2 regions of the Arthrobacter sp. 35/47 genome follow, and region 1 is predicted to be linked to the other one. Evidence: predicted binding sites of a transcription regulator. Region 1 holds the regulator's gene; the other holds the start of a gene.
The links. Region 1 encodes LexA, which represses DNA repair genes until DNA is damaged. Its sites were predicted from a motif close to TCGAACANNTGTTCGA; they were not measured.
Positions count from the first base shown of each region.

Region 2: a site for LexA is predicted at 2,544-2,559, ahead of X803_RS17745 (HNH endonuclease signature motif containing protein). Genes of this name have one in related genera too.

Region 1 covers NZ_KI914613.1:124,739-129,153, forward strand. Annotated here, with positions in the region: gene X803_RS0113075 (ATP-dependent DNA helicase) at 1-1,542, shown strand, start outside; gene lexA (transcriptional repressor LexA) at 1,594-2,244, opposite strand; gene X803_RS19915 (LysM peptidoglycan-binding domain-containing protein) at 2,610-2,999, shown strand; gene X803_RS0113090 (histidinol-phosphate transaminase) at 3,084-4,193, shown strand; gene hisB (imidazoleglycerol-phosphate dehydratase HisB) at 4,263-4,415, shown strand, end outside.
Region 2 covers NZ_KI914586.1:94,376-98,790, reverse strand. Annotated here, with positions in the region: gene X803_RS0104365 (ABC transporter ATP-binding protein) at 1-1,251, opposite strand, end outside; gene X803_RS0104360 (ECF transporter S component) at 1,253-1,864, opposite strand; TPP riboswitch at 1,919-2,034, opposite strand; gene X803_RS0104355 (DUF4235 domain-containing protein) at 2,149-2,409, shown strand; gene X803_RS17745 (HNH endonuclease signature motif containing protein) at 2,572-3,957, shown strand; gene thiE (thiamine phosphate synthase) at 4,031-4,415, opposite strand, start outside.

The sequences.
Region 1 (4,415 bases):
GTCCGCCTGCGGGAGTGGGCCGAGGAAACAGAAACCGGCGACCGGGATGAGCTGCTGCCCGGGGTCAGTGACAGGGCCTGGCGGCAGGTCTCGGTGTCCAGCATGGAATGCCTCGGTGCGCAGAGGTGCCCCGTGGCCGACGAGTGCTTCAGCGAACGCGCACGTGAAAAGGCAGGCCAGGCGGACATCGTGATCACTAATCACGCGCTGCTGGCCATCAACGCTTTCGAGGGGCTCGCGGTGCTGCCCGAACACGACGTGGTGGTGATCGATGAGGCGCATGAACTTCACGACCGCGTTACCTCCGCCGTATCGGGACAGCTGTCCGGAGCGTTGATCGGAGCCGCGGCAGCTGCAGCGAGACGTCATCTGGGCGCCAACACCGATACACTCCAGGCGGCCCAGACCGCCTTTGAGCACGCTTTCGACGCCCAGCCCTCCGGCCTGATGGCAGCGGGACTGAGCGAGCAGCAGGAGCTTGCCTTGGTGCAGTTGCGCGAAGCCTGCCGCCTGGCGCTGTCCGAGTCGAGTTCGGACGGTTCCGCCCAGTCGGTGGACGGCGGCCGCCAGATGGCCCGCTCACGCCTGCTGGTGCTGCTCGAATTCGCTGAACGGATGGTCGCGGCCCGTGGCGCCGGGGAAGTGCTGTGGTCCAGCCGGCCGAGCACGTTCACCCCCGGTTCCGGATACTCGGCTGCAGACGAATCCTCGCCGGCAACGATCAGCATTGCGCCCCTGTCGGTGGCGGGACGGCTCAGGCGCGGACTGTTCGAGGACCATACTGTTGTGCTTACGTCGGCAACCCTGGCGATCGGGTCGGAGTTCGGACCAGTCGCGGGTTCGCTCGGACTGACAGGGGAGGGCGCACCGTCCTGGACAGGAGTCGACGTCGGAAGCCCGTTCGACTACCCGCGGCAAGGCGTGCTGTATGTCGCCAAGGACCTGCCGAAACCCGGCAGGGGAACGTCGGAGGAACAGCTGGACGAGCTGGAGGCCCTCATCAAGGCCTCCCGCGGAGGAGCGCTGGGCCTGTTCTCCTCGCGGCGCGCCGCTGAAGAGGCCGCTGACGCCCTGCGGCAGAGGGTCGACGTTGAAATCCTCTGCCAGGGCGAGTCCTCCATGTCCGCGTTGGTCAAACAGTTCGCGGAGGAGCCCGACACCTGCCTGTTCGGCACCATGTCACTCTGGCAGGGCGTCGATGTGCCGGGGAACGCCTGCCGGCTCGTGACCATCGACCGGATACCCTTTCCGCGCCCCGACGACCCGCTGATGACCGCGCGCACCCGCGCTGTGGCGAAGGCCGGTGGAAACGGCTTCATCAGTGTCTCGGCCACCCATGCCGCCGTCCGGCTTGCGCAGGGAGCGGGGCGCCTCATCCGCGCCCGGGACGACAAGGGGATGGTGGCCATCCTGGATTCGCGGCTGGCTACCGCCGGCTACGGCGGTTTCCTCCGGGCAGCGCTGCCCCCGTTCTGGCCGACCACCGACCGGGCTACCGCTCTGGGCATCCTGTCACGGCTGGCCGCCGCGCAGCCGGCGTAACCGACGCTTCCGCAACCGGGGCAGATGCTGCTCTCGGGCGCCGCAGCGACCTCAGAGGGCGCGCATCACCGATACAACCTTGCCCATGATCGTGGCATGGTCGCCGAGGATGGGTTCATAACTGGTGTTCTGCGGCAGGAGCCAGGTGTGGCCGTCCCGCTGCCGGAATGTCTTCACGGTGGCCTCGTCGTCAAGCAGGGCAGCCACAACATCGCCGTTTTCCGCCGTGCTCTGCTGGCGGACCACCACCCAGTCACCGTCGCAGATAGCTGCGTCGATCATCGAGTCACCGGATACCCGCAGCATGAAGAGGTCCCCATGGCCGACAAGCTGGCGCGGAAGCGGCATGACATCCTCCACGACCTGATCTGCCAGGATAGGACCGCCCGCCGCAATGCGGCCCACGAGCGGAACCATCGCCGCATCGACCGCTGACACCGGAGCAGGCTCCTCCTCGGAGGACGGTAGGACCCGCGGCGCCTTCTCACCGAAGGTGAGGGGAAGCAGGATCTCCATTGCCCGCGGACGCTTGGGATCGCGGCGGATGTAACCCATCCGCTCCAGCTGGGCGAGCTGGTGCGTCACGCTAGACAGGCTGGCCAGTCCCACCGTGTCACCGATCTCACGCATGGACGGCGGATAGCCGTGCGCTGCCACACTGCGCTGGATGGTTTCGAGGATTTTCTTCTGCCGGGGCGTCATCCCCTTGGGAATAGCCCGGCCACGCGGACGCCCGCGCCCCCGCTTTGCACCGGAAGCCGACGCCTCTGCCATGTCCCCTGCCGCACTGAGATCTGCCACCAGTATGCATCCCTTTCCCTGGGCCGGACCCGGGCCAGCCGGCCCTCCAACCTGTTTTGTCAGTGGTGGGTGATGAGCTGGTTTTCGAAGCGGCCGGACCGTCACCCTCACCAGCAACGCTAGGGGACAGCGAACGCCTTTTCAAACATTTGTTCGAGCGAGTCTCGACAATATTAGTTCACAGGTGCTAAGAATAAACACAGAGGAATAGAACACAGCTTCGAATAAAGCTGTCGGACATCCACATCATCAAGAAAGGTGACGCCATGTCGACGCTCCATATCGCAGGAACCGCACCCTCATTCCAGCTGGACATCCGGGGAAGCCGTGCGGCCGGGCGGGCCCCTCGCCTGCATCTGACGCGGCGGGGCTGGATCGTGCTGGTAGCGGCACCCCTTGCCCTGCTCGCAGCCGCTCTGCTCATCGTCAGTGCGTTCTTCTCCTCGCAGGCACAGGCTGCGGCAAGCGGGACTGCCGTTACGGAGACGGTGCGCGTAAGCGTGACGTCAGGAGAAACGCTGTGGGCACTCGCGGCCGAGTACGCCCCGGAACGGGACCCACGCGCCGTCGTTGAGGAAATCGTGGAACTGAATGCGCTGGCCTCCTCAACGGTGCAGGCCGGGCAGTCGCTTCATATCCCCGTCGGCAACCCATAACAGGGCTCTACAGAATCGGTGTCACAGTGTCCCTGGGCGCAATGCGATTCTGCATTGTGGATCCCGCGGCCTTAAACTCTGGTGGTGACCGATCAGCTTGAACGCCTCAGCCGTCTGCCGATCAGGGACAACCTCAGGGGCCTGCGCCCCTACGGAGCTCCCCAGATCGATGTTCCCATCCTGCTGAATGTCAATGAGAACACCCACGGCGTCCCCGGGGACGTGCGCAGGGCGATTGTCGAAGCGGTGCAGGACGCAGTGGCCGGGCTCAACCGCTACCCTGACCGGGAGTTCACCCTGCTTCGTGAGCACCTCGCCGGTTATCTCGGCCACGGTCTCACCGCAGACAACATCTGGGCCGCCAACGGGTCAAACGAGGTGCTGCAGCATATTCTCCTCGCCTTCGGCGGGCCCGGCCGCACCGCCCTTGGATTCCCGCCCACCTATTCGATGTACCCCCTCCTTGCAGGGTCCACCGGGACCTCCTACTTGGCCGGCACGAGAGCGGACAACTTCGACCTCGATGCCGGAGCGACGGCCGAGCAGGTCGCGGAAACAGGTGCCAACATCGTGTTCCTGTGCAGCCCGAACAACCCAACGGGCACGGCCTTGTCCCTGGACGTTGTCGCCGCGGCGTACGAGGCAGGAGAAGCGGCCAGGGCGATCATCATCGTCGACGAGGCCTACGCCGAGTTCTCCCACACCGGCACTCCGAGTGCCCTGGAACTGCTGCCGGGACGGGAACGGCTCATCGTCTCGCGCACCATGAGCAAGGCTTTCGCCCTCGCCGGGGCCCGGGTTGGATACCTGGCCGCGGCGCCGGAGATTTCCGACGCCCTCCGACTCGTTCGTCTTCCGTACCACCTCTCAGCAATCACCCAGGCCACTGCAATAGCGGCGCTGACCCACTCAGCGAAACTGCTCGCCAACGTTGACGAGATCAAAAGGCAGAGGGACCGCATCGTGTCCGCGCTCACCGGCCTCGGGCTTCCCGTAGCGCCGTCGGATTCCAACTTCGTCCTCTTCGGCGGGCTCGAGGATCCGCGGGCCGTATGGCAGGGACTGCTGGACGCAGGAGTGCTTATCCGGGACGTCGGTATACCAGGCCATCTACGGGTCACCGCCGGAACGGAAGAGGAAACCAGGATCTTCCTCGAAACCCTCGAATCTCTGATCCGGCCCTCCGTCTCATAAACTGGACGCCGGATGCATGTACGGGCGTTTCGCCCGCCTGTCGCTGTTACAACTGTTAGGACTCTCCCCATGACCGCGGAAGCTACTGCCCGACGCGCTGCGCGACGTGAGCGAACCACGAGTGAATCGTCGGTGTTCGTCGAACTCGACCTCGACGGCACCGGGCGCTCCGAGATCAGCACGTCCGTACCCTTCTATGACCACATGTTGACGGCGCTGGCC
Region 2 (4,415 bases), on a different contig from region 1:
CACCGACAGCCGCCGCTTCTCACCGCCCGAGAGGGTGAACGGATTCGCCTTCAACAGGCCGGTAAGGCGCAGCCGCTCAGCGAGGGGGTCGACGCGGCGCCGCACTTCCGCCTCGTCCTGGCGGGCAACCCTGCGGGGCCCGAATTCCAGCTCGTCCAGCACAGTGTGGGTCAGGAACTGGTGTTCCGGTTCCTGGAAGACGGTGCCGATGCGGCTGACCAGTTCAGCGGACTTCCAACCCGCAGGGCTGGTTCCGGCCCTGCGCGCAAGCGGAGGCCGGGCGGCAAGTTCACCGCTGCGGGGCCTGAGCAGCCCGCCGAGCGTGAGTGCGAGCGTCGATTTGCCGGACCCGTTGGGGCCCAGCACGCTGAGAGCTTCCCCGCCGCGGAGGGTGAGGTCAACGTCGTCGAGCACTGCATTTCCGCGCCTGGTCCGCGCGACGGCGAGCCCGGCTGCGTACAGCAGATCGGCGCCGGGCCGGGCGCTGACTGCGGGGGTTTCCGGACGGTAGCCCGGCACCCAGACGCCGGCTTCGATCAGCCGGGCCCTCGTACCTTCCTGCCGGAGCACCACCGAGGGCGCACCGTCGGCGAGGATCCCGCCGTCGGAATCGAGTACCACCACGCGGTCGACGACGTCGGCCCAGACGTCGACGCGGTGCTCCACCACCACCAGGGTGGCTGAGGTCCGTTCGAGCACGCGCACCACGGCGTCCCGCACATCGATGACGCCTGCCGGGTCCAGGTTGGCAGTCGGTTCGTCGAGCAGGAGCAGTCCGGGCTGCATGGCGAGGACGGCCGCCAGGGCGAGCCGTTGCTTCTGGCCGCCGGAGAGCGCCGTGGTGGGGTGGTCCAGCGGGACGTCCAGGCCGACGTCGTCGAGCGCGCGGTGCACTCGCGGCCAGATTTCGGCGCGCGGCACGGCAAGGTTCTCGGCCCCGAACGCCACTTCGTCGCCGACGCGCGCCAGTACCAGTTGCGTATCCGGATCCTGGAGGACCAGACCGGAACGGCCGCGGGCATCGGCCGGGCTGACGCCGTCGACCGTGAGGTGGCCTGCCTGCTCCCCCTCTTCCTGATCTCCCAGGACACCGGCCAGTCCGTGCAGAAGCGTGGACTTGCCGGCACCCGAGGCGCCGAGAAGCAGGACCCGTTCACCGGCTTCAACCGTCAGGTCGATGTCCCGGACTGCCCAGCGTACGCGCCCGGGGTGGCGCCAGCCCCAGCCCCGGGCGGTGATCGGCGAGCCCATGCTAGACGTCAGCCGTGCGGCCCGCAGCGAAGGAGGACAATGCGCCGGTCTTTGCGAGTCCCCGGGTGGCGAGCCAGGGCAGCAGTCCCGCCAGGACCACACCGGAAATGGCGGCGAACACGCCGTACATCAGCTTGAACTCGATGGCCCATTCGACGTTGTACATGATGTTTTCGCTGACCGCCAGGAAAATGCCCGCACTGAGGCCGGCAAGCAGCGCCACGCCGATGTTCCAGCGGCGGTACAGGAACAGCGCGAACACCAGTTCCGCACCGATGCCCTGGACCAGGCCGGAGAGCAGGACGGCCATGCCGAACTGGGTGCCGATCAGCGCCGATACCGCCGCTGCGAGGACCTCACAGTAGATGGCGGCGCCCGGCTTGCGGATGATGAGTCCGCCGAGAACGCCGGCAATCAGCCAGCCGCCGGAGTAGAGGCCTGCCAGCGGTGGGTAGGCCGCAGTGACGGCGGCGATTCCGCTGTAGCCTGCCGACCAGGCGAAGAAGATGACGCCGACGGCCACCGAAATCACGGAAGCGACCACAATATCCACCACGCGCCATTCATAATGGCGCCGGGATGTGGCCGGGGTGGGGCTCTTTGTTTCAGTCATGGTGTTTGATCCTCCTGGGTGCAGGAGGGGAAGGCACACCGGCAGGACGCCGGTTGCCCTGAGAACTCGACTCCCTTCGCCGGTACTAGCCGGATCAGGTTCGAGGGTCTGCGGTGGTCCGCACTCTCAGCGCCCACCACCTACGTGGCTGCGCTCCCCTGTCGTTGTTTTGAGCGATACCAACTCTACACCCGCCGCTCCCGTCTCCGCCGTCGTCGCGTCATCTATCGCCGCGGGGATAACGCTAGGCTGGGACCAAGGACAAGCCGACTGAAAGAGGCACCATGAACACGATCTTCAAACTGATGGGCGTTGGACTGGGCATTGGAGCGGGGCTCGTAGGCACACAGCTGGTCGACTTCATCTGGAAGCGGGTTACCGGAAACGAGCCTCCAAAAGACAAGGAAGGCCTGGAGAACAGCCTGCGGTCGGCCTTGGCATTTGCGGTCATTTCCGGAACGGTGAGCACCACTATCCGCGTCCTCACGAACCGGACCACACAGCAGGCCATCCGCCGCTACGAGCGCACCCGCCACATCACTTAGGAATCGCCCGCGCAGATCGACGGCGTCCCCGTTTGGGTGTGATCCCTGTTCCTGCTTCACGCATGATCCCCGTTTGCGTGTGTGGATAAGTTGTGGGTGACTGCTCCTCCACATTGCCGGGTTTCGGTCGGTATTAGTACGTGTCTTCGATAATATTTTGGTATGGCCGTCGCATCGCTCGAACACCACGGGGAAGATGATTCTCTCCTGCGTGGAATGCGTTCGGATTTGCTGGCTTTCGCCCACCACTTCGAATCGGGTTATCTCCTCCTGGACCGGGAGGAGGTTGTTGCGGCTCTTGTCGGGGTGGAGGAGATCTCCCGGGTGGTGGATCACCTTCAGACCCTGGTTGCCCGGGCCGCCGAAGACCACTCACTTGCCGGCACGGACGCCCAGGAAGCCCATAAGGGGACGGCAGAGTACCTGCGGGCGAAGCTCGGGGTCAGCCGTTCCGAGGCAAACCGCCGGTTGCGGCTGGGCCAGGACGTGCTTCCCGAGGTTCCGGGGCCGGGTGCACCGGTCCAGGCTCCGCTGCCTGTCCTGGCCGCTGCAACGCGTGCCGGAGCGTTCAGCACCCGGGCGGCGATGGTGATCAGGGACGCCGTTCACCGTGTCCGGGCTGTCGCGACCGGCCGCCAGGTGGAGGCCATGGAGGAACACCTGGTCCGCCAGGCCGTGGAGTCTGATGAGGACGTGCTGCGGGTCCTTGCCCGGCGTTGGGAAAGCGTGATCGACCAGGACGGCGTGGAACCAACGGAGAAGGTCCTCCGGGCCAGGCAGGGCGTCTTCCTGCGCGGTAGGCGTCATGGCCTGCACTTCCTGGAGATCGGCGCCACCGATGAGCAGTTTGAGTACCTCCTGACCGTCATGAACACGGCCACCAACCCCCGAGTGAACGGCACCACCCCACCCGGAACGCAGACCAACGGCCCAACCCGTGCGCAGGAGTTGCTCGAGGGGCTGGTGTCCGGCTGCCGGATCGCCCTTGCCGGTGACGGTCTGCCGGCCACCGGGGGTCACCGCCCGCAGGTGATGGTCACCATCAACTACCGGGATCTCCTGAGCGATCTGGGGCAGGACGGCCATGCGGTCTTCGCCGAGCAGGTGAGCGCCCGGAGCATCCGTAAACTGGCGTGCGAGGCGGACATCCTGCCGCTGGTGCTCGGCGGTAAAGGTCAGGTCCTGGACATCGGACGGGCCCAACGCCTCTTCCCGCCGCACCTGCGGCGGGCACTGGTTGCCCGCGACAAGGGCTGCGCCTTCCCGGACTGCACGGTGCCCGCCACCTGGTGCGAAGCCCACCACATCGTCCCGTGGGCAGCGGGCGGAACCACCAGCATCAGCCACGGCGTGCTGCTCTGCTCCCGGCATCACCACCTGATCCACGAGGGCAACTGGTCGGTCGAATCAGTTCAGGGAATCCCATGGTTCCGGCCACCGAAATACATCGACCCCCACCGGAACCCCAAACGCAACCGGTACCGGCAAGTGGAAGAAGCCGTCCACCACCAACTCGCACACACCGGACCCAGCACCGCGCCACCATGACCGGAAGACGCCTGGGCAGGAGGAGCGTCGGCCAACATGGGCAAAATCGGGAGCAAAACGGCGAGCATGAGAGCTATGCCGGAAGTGCCTCCCGGATCTTCGCCGCGGCCGCCTGCGGATCATCGGCCTCGGTAATGGCGCGTACCACGACAACGCGTTTGGCGCCGGCCGCAACCACCTCTTCGACGTTCTGCAAGTCGATCCCGCCAATAGCAAACCACGGCTTGAGCGACTGGCCGCGCTGCGCGTGCACTTCTTCGAGCTGCGCTGCGTTCCGCACCAGGTCCAACCCGACGGCGGTGCGGCCCGGTTTGGTCGGCGTGGCCCAGACGGGGCCGGTGCAGAAATATCCAACGTCGTCATTCGAGGCGGCCGCGGCCACCTGCTCCGGTGAATGCGTTGAAAGGCCGATCACTCCGCCCTCATGGAGGAAGGGGCGGGCAAACTCGGGTGGTAGA